DNA from 3 places in the Citrobacter sp. ANG330 genome. Region 1 is predicted to be linked to each of the others. Evidence: predicted binding sites of a transcription regulator. Region 1 holds the regulator's gene; each other region holds the start of a gene.

Evidence for each region. The regulator Fur, encoded in region 1, represses iron uptake genes when iron is present. The targets are predictions, from matches to a motif close to ATAATAATGAGAACNACTATCAA.
Region 2: sodA (superoxide dismutase [Mn]) is a predicted target of Fur. The motif match lies at 2,944-2,966, and genes of this name have one in related genera.
Region 3: QNN88_RS01270 (TonB-dependent siderophore receptor) is a predicted target of Fur. The motif match lies at 4,029-4,051, and genes of this name have one in related genera.

What each region holds. Positions count from the first base shown of each region.
Region 1 is NZ_JASJUI010000004.1:419,890-427,367, forward strand. Features, by position in the region: gene tcuC (tricarballylate/proton symporter TcuC) at 1-148, opposite strand, end outside; gene tcuB (tricarballylate utilization 4Fe-4S protein TcuB) at 202-1,341, opposite strand; gene tcuA (FAD-dependent tricarballylate dehydrogenase TcuA) at 1,328-2,731, opposite strand; gene tcuR (tricarballylate utilization LysR family transcriptional regulator TcuR) at 2,829-3,755, opposite strand; gene fur (ferric iron uptake transcriptional regulator) at 3,886-4,332, opposite strand; gene fldA (flavodoxin FldA) at 4,613-5,143, opposite strand; gene ybfE (LexA regulated protein) at 5,293-5,586, opposite strand; gene ybfF (esterase) at 5,715-6,488, opposite strand; gene seqA (replication initiation negative regulator SeqA) at 6,679-7,224, shown strand; gene pgm (phosphoglucomutase (alpha-D-glucose-1,6-bisphosphate-dependent)) at 7,248-7,478, shown strand, end outside.
Region 2 is NZ_JASJUI010000011.1:84,305-91,782, forward strand. Features, by position in the region: gene QNN88_RS19715 (dihydrodipicolinate synthase family protein) at 97-987, shown strand; gene kdgT (2-keto-3-deoxygluconate transporter) at 1,074-2,057, opposite strand; gene sodA (superoxide dismutase [Mn]) at 2,251-2,871, opposite strand; gene rhaT (L-rhamnose/proton symporter RhaT) at 3,158-4,192, shown strand; gene rhaR (HTH-type transcriptional activator RhaR) at 4,189-5,037, opposite strand; gene rhaS (HTH-type transcriptional activator RhaS) at 5,175-6,011, opposite strand; gene rhaB (rhamnulokinase) at 6,312-7,478, shown strand, end outside.
Region 3 is NZ_JASJUI010000001.1:264,569-272,046, forward strand. Features, by position in the region: gene QNN88_RS01235 (ferritin-like domain-containing protein) at 1-22, shown strand, start outside; gene QNN88_RS01240 (ferritin-like domain-containing protein) at 87-593, shown strand; gene QNN88_RS01245 (manganese catalase family protein) at 614-1,492, shown strand; gene ompW (outer membrane protein OmpW) at 1,567-2,220, opposite strand; partial or broken gene QNN88_RS01255 (YkgJ family cysteine cluster protein) at 2,473-2,550, shown strand; gene QNN88_RS01260 (YciC family protein) at 2,579-3,322, shown strand; gene QNN88_RS01265 (septation protein A) at 3,378-3,917, shown strand; gene QNN88_RS01270 (TonB-dependent siderophore receptor) at 4,094-6,280, shown strand; gene yciA (acyl-CoA thioester hydrolase YciA) at 6,380-6,778, shown strand; gene tonB (TonB system transport protein TonB) at 6,827-7,478, opposite strand, start outside.

The DNA.
Region 1 (7,478 bases):
CGAACTCGCTTTCTGCCGGGAAAAATGTTTTTGCAATATAGGTAGCGTAAAAACCAAACAGAAAAAAGTCGAACTGCTCAAGAAAATTTCCGCTGGTCACACGCAGTATTGCGCCGAACGTACCGGCGCGCGATGTTGTTTGGGTCATTGAGGTTTGCTCCACTGTCTTATCATAATATTTATAGAGGTAAGAGTTTGCGGTCAGTCGCCTGCGACCCCCGCCTGTTTTCCGCGACGCTTCTCAATTGCCCACTTGAGTAAGGAGGCGCAGCGGTAGAATCCGTGGGCAAATTTTCCGTACGGAATGGTCAAAAAAAGTGCCATGACCACGCCAAGATGGATGGCAAGCAGGATCCCCATCCATGAGGTATCTCTTCCCGCCAGCAAGCCTAAACCGGTCAGACTCGTCAGCAGCAACAGCAAAATAAAACCGCGATCCATGGGTTTTTGTCGCGCATCGCCATGCAGCGGCGAGCGCTTCAGGTTTAGCCACAGCAACCCAGCCGGGCCGATCGTCAGCCCAATCCCGCCCAGGGTGCCGAGCATCACCGGAACGCTAAAGAACGGATAGGGCGCTTCCCATCCGGCAAGATAGTGATAGCCCGTCGCCACAACGGTGGCGGCGAAACAGAGCATAAATCCGTAAAAAGTGAGGTGGTGGAAACGACGACGCATCAATGTGAAAGCATCGTCAGCGTCGTTGCAGCCTTTGCCATGTCCGCCATCGAGGTATTTCAGCGTTAGCGCATTGTGCGACGCTTCGGCAATTTCCGCCGGACGCGGCCCGACGGGAGAAATCTCGCGCCAGAAGCGGATAACCCCTGCCATCAGTAACCCGATAGCCAGTATGAAAACCGAGCCAAACATCCAGGCCAGCAGGTTGTGCGGGAAAATCTGGTAGAAATCACCGGCCAGCGGCGGGTGGAGCAGCGATCCCTTTAGCCCCATCGCGAGAAGTAAAAAGAGGATCAGACTAAAGACCAGCGCCAGCGTCACGGTGATGCCCGCCCGGCGATACAACGCGCCGAAAGCTGCAGGCAGCGCATAGTGTTGGTAGGTTTCCAGACGCACTTGCGCCATCGCTTTTGGCACGTTGATGGCAAATTCATGCGGCGGCGCATACTGGCAGGCATGCAGACAAGCGCCACAGTTGTGACACAGGTTGGCCAGATAATTAATGTCCGCTTTGCCGAATTCCAGCCGTTGCGTCATCGCCGGAAACACGGCGCAAAATCCTTCGCAGTAGCGGCAGGCGTTACATACCTGCATCACCCGCTCGACTTCAGCCTCTGGCTCGGTGAGAATTTTGGCCTCGATAATCAGTTTTTCAAGCTGCTTCATGACGCGCCTCCTTACGTGCTGCCTGCGCGGCTTCTTTTCCTGCGATGCGACCAAAGGTGGTGCCGATGGACATGCCGACACCGGCGGTATAGCCCTTGCCCAGCACATTACCCGCCATCATTTCGCCGGCAACGAACAGGTTCCGGCTGGGGACGCCAGCGAAGTGGACCGCGGCGTGTTCATTCACTTTCAGCCCCAGATAGGTAAAGGTGATCCCTGGGCGCAGGGCGTAACCGTAGTAGGGGGGCGTGTCGACAGGTCGCGCCCAGTGGGTTTTCGGTGGCGTTAGTCCCTGTGTGGCGCAGTTGTCCAGCGTGGTGTGATCAAACTGGCCTGGCTGACAGGCCTGGTTGTAGCGCTCCACGGTATGGGTAAAGCGCTCAGGATCCAGCCCTAGCTGGCAAGCCAGTTCCCCCAATGTGTTGGCTTGCGCACCGGGGAATACTGGTGGCATAAAGTGACCGATTGCTTTGCTGTCGATAATGGAGTAGCCAATCTGACCGGGCTGGTGGGCAACCAGTCGGCCCCAGATGGCATAGCGCTTGGGCCAGAAATCTTCGCCCTCATCGTAAAAGCGTTCCGCATCCCGATTGACCACCACGCCAAGTGACACACAGTCCACGCGGGTGCAAATGCCACCGTCATACAGCGGGGCGCGGGCATCAATGGCGACACAATGTGACTGAGAGGGATCGCCAATGACGTCGGCTCCGGCCTCGATCATAAATTTGAGCAGAACGCCCTGATTAAAGCGGGTGCCGCGAATAAGGAAGTTATCGGCCGGCCATTCGCCGCGGGCATTTTCTCCCCAGGCCTCGCGCAGCCATTCGCGATTAGATTCAAATCCGCCGGCGGCCAGGACGCAGGCGCGGGCTTCAATGCGTTCGTTCCCGGCGAGGGCAGCGACAAACTCACCGTTGCGCAGTTCGAGGGCCTGAACCGGCGTGTTGTAGCGAATCTGTACCCCCAGCTTTTCTGCGCTACGATAATAGGCGTTCACCAGCGCTTTCCCGCCGCCCATGAAAAAGGCGTTGGTTCGCGCCACGTGCAGCGCGCCCGAAAGCGGAGGCTGAAAATTAACACCGTGCTGACGCATCCAGTCGCGACATTGCGAAGAGGTACGGATCACCAGACGCGCCAGCGCTTCATTAGTATTACCTTCGGTGACACGCCAGAGATCCTGCCAGAACTCCTCTTCGGGATAACTCTCGACCAGCACATCCTGAGGCGCATCGTGCATGCAGCGTAAATTGCGCGTGTGTTGAGAATTTCCACCGCGCCATTCTCTGGGCGCAGCTTCTAGCAACAACACCGAGGCTCCTGCCTCGCGGGCGGTTAAGGCGGCACATAACGCGGCATTACCGCCGCCGATCACCAGTACATCAACCATCGTAGACTCCATTACCATTTAACTATTTGTTAAATTTGTAATTAAAATGTATACGCACAGGTTGTACGGCCGCTATGGCGGGAAGCTAAAGAGCTGTTTAGTGAGTGTAAAGGGTTGCGCCCGGCCAACTACCGGTTTCCACCAGTTCACGCATCACTTTTGTGAGGATCACGCGGGCTGCAAGACCGGCGGGGGTGAGTTCATCGTCAGACAGGCTGACCAGAAAATTAGGGCGGCTGAGTATAGGATTGTGAACGCCGATCACTCTTAGCGCTTCCCTCTCAAGATGTGAAATGGCCGCTCCGGGTTGCAGCGTGGCGCCGAGTCCGCTGCGAACGGCGCGCATCAGTAACGTCAGACCGTCAATTTCCGTGGCGATATTCACCTTCAGTCCGTGTTCCTGACAGATGCCTTCCAGTCTGCCACGCAGTCCGTGGCCCTGGCTTGGCATGATCAGGGGAATATTCGCCAGTTGAGCAGGGGTTATGGTGTCATCCGTAATATCCGCCAGCAGGTCGTACGTGCCAATCAGAAACAGCCGCTCTTCGAGGATCGGTCTGGCGCTCCAGCGCAGGATCTTCTTTTCCTGAAACACGACCGCCAGATCAATCTGACGGGTGTTGATCATTCTTTCCAGATTGCCGGAGAGGCTTTCCACCACGTGCAAACGCACGTCGGCATAGTGTTTCCGCATCGCGTCAATAAACGGCATTCCGAGGATGGAAGCGGTGCTGGGCGCCATGCCAACGCTGACGTGTCCGGATAACCGCGCTTCGCGAGCCGCCAGGATCGCATCATCGGCGTGACGCAGCGCCAGTTGCGCCTGTGAATAAAAGGCCAGACCGGCGTTAGTGGGGGTCACACCACGTGAGGTTCGCTGCAACAGGCGGATCGCAAGCTCGTTTTCCAGCCGCGTCATCTGCTGACTGAGCGCAGAGACGCCGATGTCGAGATCGAGCGCCGCGCTGCCCATACTGCCGGTTTCCACAATGCGGACAAAATAACGTAGCTGGCGAAGTTCCATTTCGATTCTCCGGGTGAGGCAGGGTGATATTTTACATTAAAGCAACATGCTGGCGGAGGAAAGTGCTGAATGGGGAATAGCAGGCATAAAAAAAGCCAACCGGCAGGTTGGCTTTTCAGAATAATGCAGATTATTTCGCGTCATGCGCGTGTTCGTTTTCGCGGCAATCGCCTTCAGCGCAGTGACCGTAAAGGTAGAGGCTATGGTTCGTCAGACGAATGCCATGCTTTGACGCAATCTCACGCTGGCGCGCTTCAATAGACTCATCACTGAATTCGATCACTTTGCCGCAATCAAGGCAAATCAGGTGATCGTGATGATGCTGCTGGGTCAGCTCAAAAACGGATTTGCCGCCTTCAAAATTGTGGCGGGTTACGATACCGGCGTCATCAAACTGGTTCAGCACGCGATATACGGTCGCCAGACCAATTTCTTCACCCATGTCGATCAGTCGTTTGTATAAATCTTCCGCACTGACGTGATGGTTATCCGGTCCCTGAAGAACTTCCAGAATCTTTAAACGAGGAAGCGTTACTTTCAGGCCAGCCTTCTTTAATGCGGTATTGTTGTCAGTCATGCGGAATCTGTCCTGTTGCTAAACGATTCACTTCATACAAGAAGTGACAGAAATTGCACTCGGGATAATGCGTTTCATTATAGGACTGCCGTGTCTAAATGAAAACTGCAAGCCTCTGGCAAATGTTAATAAATAGTCGGTATTGCCTGGAAATGAGAGCGCCACCGAAAAACTCCCGCACATTGTACAGGGATGGGCAAGAAAGTTACAAATTTGTAGCAATTATTTTGATTGGTTCTGACTATTGATGCGGCGCAAACATTGTCTGCGCCGCAAAACATCAGGCGTTAATGATGTCGTCGAGGTGCAGTTCTTCGGAAATCTGCTTCACCCATTTTTCTACGCGCTCAGCGGTCAGTTCCGGCTGACGGTCTTCGTCAATCGCCAGACCGACAAAATGATCGTCATCTGCCAGGCCTTTGGAGGCTTCAAAATGATAGCCGGCGGTCGGCCAGTGGCCCACGATGGTGGCACCGCGTGGTTCAATGATATCGCGGATCGTGCCTAACGCGTCGCAGAAGTATTCTGCGTAATCTTCCTGATCGCCACAGCCAAACAGCGCAACCAGTTTGCCGTTAAAATCAATGTCTTCGAGAGTCGGGAAGAAGTCATCCCAGTCACACTGCGCTTCACCGTAGTACCAGGTTGGGATGCCGAGCAGCAGAATGTCATAACCTTCGAGATCTTCCTTGCTGCTTTTTGCAATGTCATGCACATCGGCAACGTCTTTACCAAGCTGTTTTTGAATCATTTTTGCGATATTTTCGGTATTCCCGGTGTCGCTGCCGAAAAAGATGCCAGTGATTGCCATGAGTAAAGTAACCTCTTGAAACTTATTGAAATGGTGGGGGCGAATTGCCCGCAGATAAGGGCAATCATAGCAGAACAGTCAGGTATGCGGAAATAGCAAACGCATACAAGTGCACTCCGTGCTACACGAAAGTGGGAGAAGGGGGGATTTCAGGCGAGATCCTGACCGCGCAGCGCTGCCAGTTGGGCCATCAATATCTCTTCTATCAGTTCACTACGGCTCATCTCACGGGATTCCGCCAACTCATTCAGCGCGTCGACAGCTTCCGCGTTGAGTTTGAGTTCGACACGCTTAAGGCCGCGAACTTTGTCGCGTTTGAGTTGATTACGCTTGTTAATGCGCAGCTGTTCATCGCGCGAAAGCGGATTGGTTTTCGGTCGTCCCGGGCGACGCTCGTGCGCGAACAGATCTAGTGTCGTACGGTCCGTTTGTTCTTTGGCCATGATTTTGGTGACTTCGGGGAAACAATCAGCCAGGCCTCTGCCCGGCTGGATAGCGCGCCATCATACATCAGCGAATGAGGCGCGCCAACGTTCACACGCGTAATCGCGCACGGACGCTGAGTTTTTAATCAGTTAGCCGTTTCATTAAGATAACGACGGATGGCGCGCAGCACCGCCTCCGGTTTTTCGGCATGCACCCAGTGACCAGCCCCGGCAATCACATGCGCGCGTGCTTGTGGGAACTGTGCCAGTAATTCATTGCGGTACGCCTCGGTGACGTAAGGGGAGTTGCCGCCGGGGATAAACAGCGCCGGGTGATCCCAGGCGGGAATCGTCTCCCAACCGACAATATGCGGATATTGCTCCCACAATACCGGTACGTTGAAGCGCCACTCGCCGTCAACATACGATTTCAGCAAAAATTGAATCACGCCTTCTTCATTAAGATGTTCGCGCATGACCGCGGCCGCCTGCTGGCGGGTTTTTGCCTCTGATGCCGTCACCGCGTTGATGGCGGCGAAAATTTCGTCGTGGCGGCGGACGTGGTAATCCACCGGGGCGATATCAATGGCCACTAAACGATCGATGCGTTCCGGGGCCAGCGCGCTGAGCGCCATCACCGCTTTCCCCCCCATCGAGTGACCAATAAAGGTGGCTTTTTCTATTTGTTGCGCATCCAGCGTGTCCAGCAGATCCTGCGCCATTGCCGGGTAGTTCATCACCGGGTCGCGAGGAGAGAGACCGTGGTTACGCATATCGACCTGAATGATGTCATGGTCGCTCACCAGATCGCGTGCCAGTACGCCCAGATTGTCCAGGCTGCCAAACAGACCATGAACCAGTACGATGGGAGAATTATTGTGCAGGTTTTGTGCGGATTGCGCTCGGATATTCAATTTCATGGCAAAGTTCTTTTTTTCGCTCTGTCGGGTTAGGGTATTATGTTGACCATTCTGCCACTGGGCTGCAACCACTTCGGTTTTCTCCGAGTTTTTTGTTCAGCCAGGTTTGACGCTATTCGCCGTTGGGATTTGCTCCTATACTCCCAACGATTTGTATTTCAGATCAGATAAGACACCGCACTGGATTAAGATGAAAACGATTGAAGTTGATGATGAACTCTATAGCTATATTGCCAGCCACACGAAGCATATCGGCGAGAGCGCATCCGAGATTTTACGGCGGATGTTGAAGTTTTCCGCCACATCACAGCCCGTCACGCCAGTGACAAAAGAGGTTCGCGCCGCACAGCCGGTCGTTGCCGAGGCGAAACCCGTCAATCTTGTCAAAGATAAAGTGCGCGCAGTACGTGAACTGCTTCTGTCCGATGAATATGCGGAGCAGAAGAAAGCCGTTAACCGCTTTATGCTGGTGCTGACTACACTTTATACACTGGATCAACACGCGTTTGCTGAGGCGACGGAATCGTTGCATGGCCGTACGCGTGTCTATTTCGCGCCTGATGAACAGACGCTGCTGAAAAACGGTAATCAGACCAAACCAAAACACGTGCCAGGCACGCCGTATTGGGTGATTACCAACACTAACACTGGCCGTAAATGCAGCATGATCGAACACATCATGCAGTCAATGCAATTCCCGGCGGAATTGATTGAAAAGGTTTGCGGAACAATTTAATCCATGCAGAAAAGGACCAGGCAATGGCAATCCACGACCGTGCAGGCAAGCCTGCACAACAGAGTGATTTGATTAACGTCGCGCAACTGACGTCACAATACTATGTACTGAAACCCGCAAAAGGAAATGCGGAACACGCGGTAAAGTTCGGTACCTCCGGACACCGCGGCAGTGCAGGCCGTCATAGCTTCAACGAACCCCATATTCTGGCGATTGCGCAGGCTATCGCGGAAGAACGAGCAAAAAACGGCGTC
Region 2 (7,478 bases), on a different contig from region 1:
GCGCAAAATGAGAGCAAGGTTCACACGACGCCAAAAGATACATGCTATCAATGAAAGGGTTTTTGAAACGCCATTTCATAATAAGGAGTCAACAACGTGACAGGTCAAACGCAGTTTGCTGGCGTCTGGTGTCCCTCCATTACGCCAATGGATCAGGATGGGAATATCGATCTCAACGGTCTGAGCCAACATCTTCAGCGCCTGACTGAAGCTAAAATCGACGTGATTTTGCTGATGGGCAGCATCGGAGAATTTGCTTCTTTCACGCTCGAAGAGCGGTTGCTGTTGATTCGCGAGGCGCGCGGCATGAGTCCGCTGAAAATGGTGGCAAACGTCTCTTCGACCTGCCTCCACGATGTCTTGCGGATGGCGCAGGAAGCATACCGCACAGGCTATGATGCCGTGATGGTTCTGCCGCCCTATTACTACGGCCAAACGCCAAAGCAACTGTTGAGCTACTTCCGCCAGTTGGGGCAAAAGCTCAGCGGGAAATGGTTTGCCTACAACTTCCCACCGCGGACCGGCAGCGACTTAACGCCGGACCTGGTTGCCCAGCTTGCCAGCGAGTTCCCAAACTTTGCCGGGATCAAAGATACCGTAGACTGTCAGTCGCATACCCGCAGAATGATCGAGGCAACCCAGGCCGTGCGGGATGATTTTGCCGTCCTCTCCGGCTATGACGAATATTTCATTCCCAACCTGCTGGCGGGCGGCGCGGGGATTATCTCCGGGCTCAACAATGTGATGCCGGAGCTGTTTGTCAGCGCGCGTGAAGCTTTTAAAGCCGGCGATCTGGCGGCGCTGCATGACATTCAACAGAAGATCGGCGTGTACATGTCGATTTATGCCATCGGCGAGGATTTCGTCACCACCATCAAGACGGTGGTTTCGCGGAAGTTTGGCTATTGCACGGGGGTTTCACGCAATGCGGGCGGCGAGTTGAACGAACACGATTGTCGGACGATTGATGAGGTGTTTGGTCGTTAAAAGACAAGGCCCGGTGAGATCCACCAGGCCTTTTTTATGGCGCAAAAACAGGCCGGATGTACACAGTGCCATCCGGCATTATGGGGTTATTTCACTGCATTCTGGATGTCGATCATCGCAGCCTTCGCTTTTACCTTTTTCGACCAGATGGAGGTGATAATCGGTACCAGGATTGACGTCACAATCACTGAGGTTGCCACCAGCGAAGTGGCAGCCGGCGCCATCGGTTTAAACGCGGGAACCATTTCTGCGATCAGTACCGGTGTTGCCACTGCCGCACCTGCTGAGCTGGACGCAGCAATCCCTGCCGTACCGTCACCACCGCCAATCAGTTTATCGGCAATGATCAGCGGAATACCGGTCACGATAATCACCGCGACACCCAGCAGAATACCCAGCAGCCCGGTCTGGGCAATCACGCTCAGGTCGATGGTGTTACCCAGTGCAAAGGCGAAGAAGGGAATCAACGTTTGTACCGCTTTACTGAAAAACTCGCGCAGCTCAGGGTCCAGGTTACCCAACGCAAAACCCACCAGGAAAGGCAGCACCGCACCGACAAAAACATGGGGTTCAAACGACGCAATCCCGGCGGTACCGAGGATGATCATCGTCATCAGCGGGCCCGATTCCAGTGACATGAGGACAAATGCCCCGGCCTCTTCTTTAGTGCCGTACTGCTGCATGATGGACGCATATAGCCCACCGTTGGTCATGTCCATTGCCGCAACCAGCGCCAGTGTCGACAGCCCGGCAAAGAATCCTGCCTCCACACCATGCTCCGGGATAATCCGCGAGGCAATCGCCGCCACTACCCACGCCACGGCGATTTTGGTCACTACCAGCGTCCCGGATTTACGCAGAACCGTCCCCGTCGCGCTCAGCTTAATGGAGGCACCCATACAGAAAAACCACACGGCCAGAATCGGCACTGTACCGGTGATCATCCCGTTAGTGAAGGAGCCAAAGTATTTCCCCGCGTCGGGAGAGAACGTGTGACACAACGCGCCCAGAAACAGGGGGACGAGCATCATTCCGCCAGGGATTTTTTCTATCGTGCGTTTAATCTGCATTTCCATCACCTTCCGATGTAAAGATGTGTCAACGATAGACATTCAGCACAATAATAAAAGTGATCCCAACCACACAATAAAACAATGTTTCATTTTTTACGGATCACTGTTTTTAGTTTGATTTTGATCATAAAAAAACCCCACCGGCCACGCCGACGGGGTTCTGTATACGCTACGTCTTGTTAAAGAAGACTTATTTTTTCGCCGCGAAACGCGCAGCCGCTTCATCCCAGTTCACCACGTTCCAGAACTCTTTGATGTAGTCCGGACGACGGTTCTGGAATTTCAGGTAGTAAGCGTGTTCCCACACATCCAGGCCCACAATCGGGAAGCCGGAAGCGCCAGAAATAGCCTCACCCATCAGCGGGGAATCCTGGTTTGCGGTAGAAACGACCGCCAGTTTGTCGCCTTTCAGCACCAGCCAGGCCCAGCCAGAACCGAAGCGGGTTGCCGCCGCTTTTTCAAACTCGGCTTTGAAGTTATCCACAGAACCGAAATCACGTTCGATAGCCGCTTTCAGATCGCCCTGCAGGGTGGTGCCCTTTTTCAGGCCTTTCCAGAACAGGCTGTGGTTAGCGTGACCGCCCGCGTTGTTACGCAGAACGGTTTTCTTGTCGGCCGGTACCTGATCCAGTTTAGCGATCAGCTCTTCAGCAGACAGGTTAGCGAATTCAGGCAGACTCTCCAGCGCCGCATTGGCGTTGTTTACATAGGTCTGATGGTGTTTGGTATGGTGGATTTCCATCGTCTGCTTATCGAAGTGCGGTTCCAGCGCATCATAAGCGTACGGCAGGGATGGCAGTGTATAACTCATATTCATCTCCATTATTGTCGAGCGGCCGGGTGTTAACGCCGCGTAAGCAGTTGGTTCATTATAGTTAATTAAATGATATTGAAAATGATTATCAATGCCGTACTTTTAATAAGGTTATTATGTTTGAGCGGATTGTCGATTATGTGAGCTATATCACCCACTTAACCGGGTCTTTGCCAGAAAGGAAAAATCGCGGCAATCGGCAAAAGGTTATACATCTGCGCAATTTTTAAACTCATGACGTCGGATGGGTAAAACCGACGATAAAAACAATGAGGATGACGTGATGAGTAACGCGATTACGATGGGTATTTTTTGGCATTTGATAGGTGCGGCCAGTGCAGCCTGTTTCTATGCCCCGTTTAAACAAGTGAAACAGTGGTCATGGGAAACGATGTGGTCGGTCGGCGGGATGGTCTCGTGGCTGATCCTTCCCTGGACCATCAGCGCCCTGCTGCTGCCCGATTTCTGGGCCTACTACAGTTCTTTCAGTCTCTCCACTCTGCTTCCGGTATTCCTGTTCGGCGCAATGTGGGGCATTGGCAATATCAACTATGGCCTGACCATGCGCTACCTCGGCATGTCGATGGGAATTGGTATTGCTATCGGCATCACGCTAATTGTCGGTACGTTGATGACGCCCATCATCAATGGCAACTTTGATGTACTAATCAATACCGAAGGCGGGCGTATGACGCTGCTCGGGGTGCTGGTTGCGCTGATTGGCGTCGGGATCGTCACCCGCGCGGGCCAGCTCAAAGAGCGCAAAATGGGCATCAAAGCCGAAGAGTTCAACCTGAAAAAAGGGCTGCTGCTGGCGGTAATGTGCGGCATTTTCTCCGCAGGTATGTCATTTGCGATGAATGCCGCGAAGCCGATGCATGAAGCCGCTGCCGCGCTGGGTGTCGATCCGCTGTATGTCGCACTACCAAGCTACGTGGTGATCATGGGTGGCGGCGCGCTGGTCAACCTGGGCTTCTGCTTTATTCGTCTGGCAAAGGTAAAAAATCTGTCAGTAAAAGCCGACTTCTCACTGGCAAAGCCGCTGATTATTACCAACGTGCTGCTGTCTGCATTGGGCGGCCTGATGTGGTATTTGCAGTTCTTTTTCTACGCCTGGGGCCACGCGCGTATTCCGGCGCAATATGACTACATCAGTTGGATGCTGCACATGAGTTTCTACGTGCTGTGCGGCGGCATCGTCGGTCTGGTGCTGAAAGAGTGGAAAAATGCCGGACGTCGCCCTGTTGGTGTATTGAGTCTGGGATGCGTGGTGATCATCATCGCCGCCAACATTGTCGGGCTGGGCATGGCTAGCTAATCGCTCTGGTGACTGAGATGACGCCACTGACTGGGCGTCATCCCGGTTTCCCGCGTAAACACCACCGAAAAGTAGTTACTGTCCTCAAAACCGCACTGCATCGAAATTTCACTGATCATCAACCGACTGTGCTGAAGAAGATATTGCGCATGACAAACGCGGACCTGCCGCTGATACTGGTTAATCGTCATCCCGGTCTGGCTGCGAAACTGCTGGCGCAACACGCGTTCACTGCACGCTTCCTGCTCGCAAAATTCATCCAGCGCAAACGGTCGCTCAAGGCTGCCAGCCAGCGCGGTGATGAGTTTATCCAGTAACGTTTCGCTGGAGGTTGCCATCTCCGTGTCGGTGGCATAACGGTGGCGTTTCAGCGTCATCACCAGTTGACCAAACAGCAGTTCCGCCAGGTCGTTAGCGAGCGGATCGTGCTGGGTACTTTCATGCTCAAGCTGGCTTATCACCTGGCGGGCTTGCGCCATGCCAACGCTGCCCAACCGCCAGTGCGGCTGCCGCGGGGTACCGTTAAATCCCGGAATTGCGCTCTCCCAACCCAGATTCAGCTTCAGCCGCTCCGGGCAATAGATAATGTTCTGCAACACGAGGTCGTTAACGGAGGTGTAGGAGTGTTTGTCTTCGGCGCGAATATAAAACAGATCGCCACGGGTGATGCGATAGGGACGGTCATTCAGCACGTGCAAACCGTTGCCGCGCCAGACCATCACCAGCTCACAAAAATCATGCGTATGTTCAGCAAACACATTTTGCGGATAGCGATCGGCAACGGCGACGGCTTGCCCGGCATTCGCAAAGAAATCGTCTTTTAAAAGCACCAGATGATTCGCCACCAGCATCTTCCCTGCCGGATGGCGCTTCGCTTATCCGGCCACAAATTACGTCAACACCCAGGCCGGATTAGACATCCGGCATCATAGAACGATGATTATTCACATTCTGGCGGCAAAAAACGTTGATAGTATTCGCGTTACTGAAGTAACGCATCTCGCCCCTGGCGGATGTCGCGCGGTGACCAGTTGAATTCACGGCGAAACAGAGTCGAAAAGTGGTTACTGTCGCCAAAACCGCAGCGATAGGCGATCTCCGTGACGCTTTCATCGCTATGACGTAACAAGTGACGGGCTTTGATCAGACGCAGGCGGTTGAGATAACGCTGCGGCGTCAACCCGGTTTGCTGTTTCAACTGGCGATGCAACGTGCGCAGAGAAAGCGAAAACCGTTCGGCCAGCGCCTCCCAGCAGACCTCCTCCGCAAAATGGTCTTCCAGCCAGGCTATCAGATGATTCAGCCGCGCATCGTTATTTTCCGCCCCTTCCATCAGGCTGCTTTTGCGTAACAGCACCAACAACTGCATAAACAGAATTTCGCGATGGGCCAGGCCGGGAAGATCGCTCTCATCGCCATCCTGTTCCATCTTTGCCACCAGTTGCCGCACCTGTTGGAGCACGCTTTGGTTCACTCGCCAGTGGGAAGGATAGACGCCGTCCAGCTCCTGCGGCAGTAGCTGATTCAGCCCGGATAAAAACTGGAACGCATCGGGCGAGCGATAGAGCACATTCGTCAGGCAAAGATTATCCGTATGTTCATATAAGTGTCGATCATGGTCGCGAACAAAGCAGACCGTACCGCCGCTGATGGTGTAGGGCTGGCCGTTAAACACATGAATACCCGTGCCATGTTCAACTATCACAATCTCATGGAAATCATGGTGATGCTCAGGAAAAGCGGACTGCGGAAGCCGGGGTTCAATGGCCACGGGCGCATTACCTGATGGAAAAAAATCCACGCTGTGCAGTACGGTCATGATGGCTTCCTGAGCGAATGAACATGTCCAAAATAGTAATTAAGGGTTAGCCACCGCACCTTAAATTTTTGACGCGAAACCGCGCAAACACGGTCAATTTTTCAAGAAAGGGCGGGAAAGATCCGGAAATGCGGACGGCGTCACATCCGGGAAGAACAGGCTAATTACCGGAAACTGTGAAGGTTATCACGTTCATCTTTGCTATCTTGCCAGCGGCCAATTTTGCCTGTCAGTAACAAGAAGGTGAGCGTTTACGAGGTTTTCTAGACTGGGCCTAATGAAACTCAGAAGGACCTCACTATGACTTTTCACCATTGTGTCGCTGTCGATCTTGGCGCCTCCAGCGGACGGGTAATGCTGGCACGCTATGACAGTGAACATCGCACTCTGACGCTGCGTGAAATTCACCGCTTCGTTAACTGCCTGCAAAATCAGGACGGTTTCGACACATGGGATCTCGACAGTCTCGAAGACGCCATTCGCCTGGGCCTGGAAAAAGTCTGCGATGAAGGCATTCGCATCGACAGTATCGGCATTGATACCTGGGGCGTGGACTATGTCCTGCTCGATAAGCAAGGCCAGCGCGTCGGGCTACCCGTGTCTTACCGTGACAGCCGCACCACAGGCGTAATGCAGCGCGCACAGGAACAGCTCGGTAAAGGCAACATTTACCAACGCAGCGGGATTCAGTTCCTGCCGTTTAACACGCTCTACCAGTTGCGCGCGCTGGTCGAGCAGCAGCCGGAACGGCTTTCTCAGGTGGCACACGCGCTACTGATCCCCGATTACTTTAGTTTCCGGCTGACCGGCGAACTGAACTGGGAATACACCAACGCCACCACCACGCAACTGGTCAATATCAACAGCGACGACTGGGATGACACATTGCTGGCGTGGACGGGCGTAGACAAAGCGTGGTTCGGTCGTCCTACCCATCCGGGTAATGTGATTGGTTACTGGATTTGCCCGCAGAAAAATCGCATTCCCGTCGTCGCGGTCGCCAGCCACGACACCGCCAGCGCGGTGATCGCCTCGCCGCTGGCCGACAAACACAGCGCGTATCTCTCCTCCGGCACCTGGTCGTTAATGGGCTTTGAAAGCCGAACGCCTTACACCAACGACGCCGCGCTGGCGGCCAACATTACCAATGAAGGCGGCGCGGAAGGCCGTTATCGGGTACTGAAAAATATCATGGGGCTTTGGCTGCTGCAGCGCGTACTGAAAGAGCGTCAGGTGCGCAATCTGCCTGCGTTGATCGCGGCAACAGAGGCGCTGCCCGCCTGCCGCTCTCTGATTAACCCAAATGACGATCGCTTTATTAATCCTGCCGATATGAGCGCCGAAATTCAGGCCGCCTGTCGTGAATCCGGCCAGCCGGTACCAAACAGCGATGCGGAACTGGCGCGCTGTATTTTCGACAGCCTGGCGCTGCTGTACGCCGATGTGTTGCAGGAACTGGCGGCACTG
Region 3 (7,478 bases), on a different contig from region 1:
AAAAGCGCAAAATAAATCCTGAATTATTTTTATCCCGGTTATTAAATCTCCGCGTTTAATTAAGTTATTCCCAGAGGACATTACCAATGAATGCTATCGAACATTATCATGACTGGCTTCGTGACGCCCATGCTATGGAAAAACAAGCTGAATCAATGCTGGAATCCATGGCAGGTCGTATTGATAACTATCCAGATCTACGATCGAGAATTGAGCAACATATTAGCGAAACCAAACATCAAATTACGATTCTGGAAGAGATCCTCGACCGCAATAATATATCACGCTCTGTCATTAAAGATTCCATGAGTAAAATGGCGGCGCTCGGGCAATCCATTGGCGGTATATTCCCGTCGGATGAAATCGTAAAAGGCTCAATTAGCGGATATGTTTTTGAACAATTCGAAATTGCCTGCTATACCTCCCTGCTTGCTGCGGCACAAAAAGCAGGCGATACCGCCTCAATTCCGGCTATTGAATCTATTCTTAATGAAGAGAAACAAATGGCTGACTGGCTGATTAAGCATATTCCGCAGACGACGGAACAATTTTTACTGCGCTCGGAAACTGACGGCGTAGAAGCCAAAAAATAACAAATACATCAGGAGGCATAATGTTTCGACACGTTAAGCAACTTCAATATACGGTGCGAGTCAGCGAGCCTAACCCTGGTTTAGCGAATCTTTTGCTGGAGCAATTTGGCGGCCCACAGGGCGAACTGGCTGCGGCATGTCGTTACTTCACTCAGGGCCTGGGTGATGATGATGCAGGACGCAAAGAGATGCTGATGGATATTGCAACCGAAGAACTGAGTCACCTGGAAATTATCGGCTCCCTTGTCGGGATGCTGAATAAAGGGGCCAAAGGCGCATTGGCCGAGGGGACGGAAAATGAAGCCGAACTCTATCGATCCTTAACGGAAAATGGCAATGACAGCCATATCACCTCGCTGCTGTATGGCGGCGGTCCGGCCCTCACTAACTCCGCCGGTGTGCCCTGGACCGCGGCGTATATCGATACGATTGGCGAAGTGACAGCCGATTTACGCTCTAATATCGCAGCTGAAGCACGCGCTAAAATCATCTACGAACGCCTGATCAACGTGACGGACGATCCCGGCGTTAAGGATGCGCTGGCCTTTTTGATGACGCGCGAAGCGGCACATCAGCTCTCCTTTGAAAAAGCGCTCTACTCTATTCGTAATAACTTCCCGCCGGGCAAACTGCCGCCGGTCGAGCAATACACGAATGTGTATTACAACATGTCGCAGGGCGACGATCCGCGTGGAAGCTGGAACAGCGATGACTATTTCGATTACGTTGCCGATCCACAGCCTGCCGTGGATGGCGGAGATGGTCTGGCGACCGTCAAACTGACCAAAGAGCAACAGGCTATGGTCAAAGCCATGGCGAAAAGAACCCAGTCCGATCCGAAGGTAGACCCGTTAACCGGCGCTGAGCTGGGCGATGGCGAACCAAAGGAAAAAGCATAAGCAGGAGCAACGATAAAACCGTGTGTGTCATGTCCCTGTTGACCCCGTAAATACGGGGTCTTTTTTTAGGCCAATCAGAAACGGTAACCGGCAGAGAACATAAATACCCACGGGTCGAGGCGGATGTTGTCGTTGTAACGACCTTCCGGCAGCACGGCGCCGTTGGATTTATATTTGGCTTCAGTATCAATATCCATGTACCACACTGACATGTTGATCAGCCAGTCGCGGTTGATGAGATAATCCAGACCGACTTGCCCTGCCACACCCCACGAGTCTTTCAGGCTGAGATCGGACAGCCCTGCATTCTGACCGTCATCATTGAATTTCGTGTCGAAAAAGGTGGTGTAGTTAACGCCTGCGCCAATATAAGGACGCAGCTTGCTGCTGGAATCACCGAAATACCACTGCGCCATCAGGGTTGGCGGCAGATGATGAACGGTGGCGATGTCACCGGTCGCCTGCGTGCCCACCTTATGGCGGAATGGCGTTGCCGCCAGCAGTTCAACACCAATATTATCGGTCGCCATATAAGTGAAGGTCAGACCTAACTGCGTGTTGTTACTGACATTAAAGCCGCCTAAATGGCCTAACGTGCCGTCTGCACCTTCCGAAGGTCTTACTGTCGCCGAGCCTGCACGAATAAAGAACTCGCCCGCTTCATGCGCATAAACGCTGCCAGAGAGGAGAGTACTTACTGCCAATGCCGCCACTGTTAACTTTTTCATATCCGCTCCATCGTTATGGTTATAAATGCGTCACGAATATACCTACATTGAAGTAATAAGTGATCTAACCTGGATCACATTAAGCGGCGTAATTTAACATTTATTGATCCAGATTAAGTTAGAAGTGGCATTCAAAATCCTGGTTATCCTTGTTCAGATCAATTTTGCAATATTCCCCTTCTGAAAGTATTTTCGTCATTTTTGTGATGGCAACGCCATCGCGCTGTGGATTTGTTGTTCAAATTACTCTGACTTTACAAAGATATGCTTTTCCATACACCCCTTGATGCTGCCACTGCGCAGTTATCCAGGGTACAATTGCACGCTTAACAACACCTGCAGAACTCAAGGAGAGTGCATGTCTATCACGGCGAAATCCGTATACCGTGACACCGGGAATTTTTTCCGTAATCAATTTTTAACCATCCTGCTGATCTCGCTGCTGTGCGCGTTCATTACGGTGGTATTAGGGCATGCCTTCTCACCCAGTGATGCGCAGATTGCACAGTTGAGCGAAGGGGATCATCTTGCGGGAAGTGTGGGCTTGTTCGAGCTGGTGCAAAACATGACGCCGGAGCAGCAGCAGATCCTGTTGCGCGCCTCAGCGGCCTCAACGTTTTCTGGTCTGATCGGTAATGCGGTGATGGCTGGTGGCGTGTTGCTGATGATTCAGTTAATTTCAGCCGGTCATCGCGTCAGCGCCCTGCGCGCTATTGGTGCCAGTGCACCGATTCTGCCGCGCCTTTTCATCCTGATTTTGCTGACAACCCTGTTGGTGCAGCTTGGAATTATGCTGGTGGTCGTACCCGGAATTCTGTTAGCTATCCTGCTGGCGCTGGCGCCGATTATGCTGGTGCAGGATAAAATGGGAGTATTCGCCGCCATGCGCAACAGTATGCGTCTGGCGTGGTCTAATATGCGACTGGTCGCCCCGGCGGTGATGGGCTGGCTGCTGGCAAAAACACTACTGTTGCTGTTTGCCTCCAGCTTTGCTGCATTTGATCCTAACGTTGGCGCCGTTATCGCGAATACGTTGAGCAATCTGATCTCCGCCGTATTGCTCATCTACCTGTTCCGTCTGTATATGTTGATTCGCCAATAACCCTGTCTGCGTCGCCGGCAGAAATGCCCGACGCGTTTGATTACGGAATCGAAGAATGAAGCAGTTTCTTGATTTTTTACCGCTGGTTGTCTTCTTTGTCTTTTACAAAGTGTATGACATCTATGCGGCCACCTCGGCGCTCATTGTCGCAACCGCTATCGTGCTCATCTACAGTTGGGTTCGCTATCGCAAAGTTGAGAAAATGGCGCTGATCACCTTTGTACTGGTTGCCGTGTTCGGCGGGTTGACCCTCTTCTTCCATAACGATGAATTTATTAAGTGGAAAGTGACCGTAATTTACGGTCTGTTCGCCAGTGCGTTACTGGTAAGCCAGTGGATCATGAAAAAACCCCTGATCCAGCGCATGCTGGGTAAAGAACTGACGCTACCGCAACCGGTCTGGTCGAAGCTCAACCTCGCGTGGGCCATCTTCTTTATTCTGTGTGGGCTTGCCAATATCTACATCGCCTTCTGGCTGCCGCAAAACATCTGGGTGAACTTTAAGGTATTCGGCCTCACCGCGTTGACGCTGATCTTTACCCTGCTGAGTGGCGTCTATATCTATCGTCATCTCCCGCAAGAAGATAAATCGTAAACATCCACCAAACCAGGCCAACCGGCCTGGTTTTGCTTTCTGCACAATCCCTGCCATTCCAGCCATAAATTGCATGAATCATGAAGATATTGTGGAGATTGCCTTCACAATATTGTAATGAGAATAATTATCATTGATATTCCGTATCGCGTTTTTAACAATAGGGATGTCAGTTGATGAATTTGATAACAACAATGTTTCCGCGCCCTCTGGCGCTTTTGATTGCCACAGCATTAAGCGGAAATGCTTTCGCCGCAGACGAGGTCATGAACGACGGCGAAACGATGGTCGTCCAGGCAACCGCCGAAGAAGCCCTCAAACAGCAGCCCGGTGTTTCTATCATCACCGCCAAAGACATTGAAAAATCTCCACCGGTTAACGATCTCGCCGATATCATTCGCACCATGCCCGGCGTGAACCTGACGGGCAACAGCGCCAGCGGGAGTCGGGGAAATAATCGCCAGATTGATATTCGTGGGATGGGCCCGGAAAACACACTCATCCTCATTGACGGCGTGCCGGTCACCTCACGAAACTCGGTTCGCTATAGCTGGCGCGGTGAACGTGACACCCGTGGCGACACAAACTGGGTACCTGCGGAGATGGTCGAACGTATCGAGGTCCTGCGCGGCCCGGCAGCGGCTCGTTACGGTTCAGGGGCGGCGGGTGGCGTAGTGAACATCATCACCAAACAGCCGACGAATGACTGGCATGGCTCGCTCTCTCTCTACACCAATCAGCCCGAGAACAGCAAAGAAGGAGCCACCAGGCGTGCGAACTTCAATCTGAGCGGCCCGCTCATTGACGATGTTCTCACCCTGCGTTTGTATGGCAACATCAACAAAACCGACGCCGATGCAGCGGATATCAATACCCAACAAAACGGCTCCTATGCTGCCGGTCACGAAGGGGTACGTAACAAAGATATCAACGCCCTGCTCTCCTGGAAACTGACACCACAGCAAATTGTTGATTTTGACTATAGCTACAGCCGTCAGGGCAATATTTATGCCGGTGATACTCAGTACAGCAACAGTAACGTCAGTCCCAACGACCTGGTCAGCTCGCTGTATGGTGATGAAACCAACCGTATGTATCGGCAGACCTGGGGCTTAACGCATAACGGTATCTGGGACTGGGGACAATCAAAATTCGGCGTTTATTATGAAAAAACCAATAACACCCGGATGCAGGAGGGCTCGACCGGTAAAGTCGAGGGGATGATCAATAATACCGACTACGCAACCAGCCGCCTGGAATCCTATCGTTCTTCCGGTGAACTCAACATTCCGCTTTTCTGGCTGGTAGATCAAACTCTGACGCTGGGTGCGGAATGGAACCGCGACGAACTCAACGACCCGGCGTCTATGCAGGCCACCAGCGCATCCGGCGTGCAGATTGGCACTGTCTCCGGTGACGCCTCCAGTCGCAGCACCAAAAATAGCGCCACGCTCACCGGTATTTATCTGGAAGATAATATCGAAGCGCGGCCTGGCACGGATATTATTCCGGGGATCCGTTTTGACTATCACGATGAATTTGGCAGCAACTGGAGCCCCAGTCTGAATATGTCGCAGGAACTGGGCGATCTGTTTAAGCTGAAAGCCGGGATTGCCCGCGTCTTTAAAGCGCCAAACCTGTATCAGTCCAGCGAGGGATATTTGCTCTCCACGCGTGGCAATGGCTGCCCGAATACGATCGCCACCGGCAGTTGTTATCTGCTGGGCAATCCGGATCTGGACCCGGAAATCAGTATTAACAAAGAGATCGGTCTGGAATTTAATTACGCGGGATGGGATGCGGGAATCACCTGGTTCCGTAATGACTATAAGAATAAAATCGTCGCCGGGACCGATATTATCGGTTACGCCTCCAACGGGAATAACATCCTGCAATGGGAAAATGGCGGTAAAGCGATTGTCGAAGGTCTGGAAGGTAACGTGGTGATCCCGCTGGTGCCGGAGACGTTAAGCTGGCGCACCAACGCGACGTATATGATCAAATCCGAGAACAAGGACACCGGCAACCCGCTCTCTGTTATCCCGAAATACACCATTAATACCCTGCTCGACTGGCAGGTGAACGACAAGCTCTCCACACAGCTACAGTGGACGCAGTACGGTCGACAAAAACCGCGTGAGTATGCTGAAACGCGCAACGAAACGGGTGCCATGTCGGATAAAGAGATCGGTGCCTACGCGGTTGTCGGACTCGGTGCTAATTATCAAATGACGAAAAACCTGCGCCTGAATGCCGGGGTAAGTAACCTGTTTGATAAGCAGATCTATCGCGAAAACGATGGTGCCTCAACCTATAACGAACCCGGTCGTGCCTACTATGCTGGCGTGACAATGTCATTCTAATCGCTTCAACGCCCGCCTCGCGGGCGTTTCCCCTCTGTTCTCCATGCTAAAATCATAGTAGCATCGCGCCTGAATTTTTTTCCTATAGTCGGTTTTACAATGACAACAACAACGAACGTCCCTCAGGGCGAACTGGTTTTACGCACACTGGCTATGCCTGCCGATACTAACGCAAACGGTGATATTTTTGGCGGCTGGCTGATGTCACAAATGGATATTGGCGGTGCCATTCAGGCCAAAGAGATTGCTCATGGTCGTGTGGTGACTGTCCGCGTGGAAGGAATGAGCTTTCTGCGTCCGGTCGCAGTCGGCGATGTGGTATGTTGCTACGCCCGCTGTGTGAAGCGCGGAACCACTTCCGTCAGCATTAATATTGAAGTCTGGGTGAAGAAAGTCGCGTCAGAGCCAATTGGCCAACGCTACAAAGCGACAGAAGCGCTGTTTATTTACGTTGCGGTAGATCCGGACGGGAAACCTCGCCCGCTTCCGGCGCAATAGGTACGAAAAAGCCTCCGTTGCGGAGGCTTTTCTCTTAGTGCGTCACGTTCACTCGATTTGCGTGGTGCCGTTCAAGCGGAACACAATATTCACGACCAGCCCTGAGCCCGGTTTACCGGCTTCATAGCGCCATCTGCGCATCGCATTCTTCACTTCACGTTCGAACATGTTGGCAGGCTGGGCTGACACGATTTGTACGTTGTCCACCCGGCCATCGGACGTGACATCAAACTTCACTTTTACCCGCCCTTCTATGCGTAGCGCCTGAGCACGTGCCGGATACTGCGGCTGATTACGTGTCAGCGCACGCGGACCTGCCGGAACGCTTACCGTCGGTTTACTGGTCGCCGGCGCGGTGCTGGTGGTCGGACGCGCAGGCGCGGTATTCTCAAACGGCGACGCCTGACGCGGCTCGGCAGGTTTGACATCACGCTTCGGCTGCTCCTGAACCTTTTTCACCGGCTTCGGTTTTGGCTTAGGTTTAGGCTTCGGTTTCTCGATAACAACCGGCGCCTCTTTAGGCGGTTCTGGGACAGGCTCCGGCTCAGGCTCGACAACCGGTTCCGGCGGCGGCGCAACCGCCTGTGGTGGTTCCAGGTCGGCTGGCGAAACCATCGTTACGGAGATAGGCTGCGCAGGGGCAGGCAGTTCAATAACCTGATGTACCGAGGTATACAAAAGTCCCGCCACTAAAGCGCCA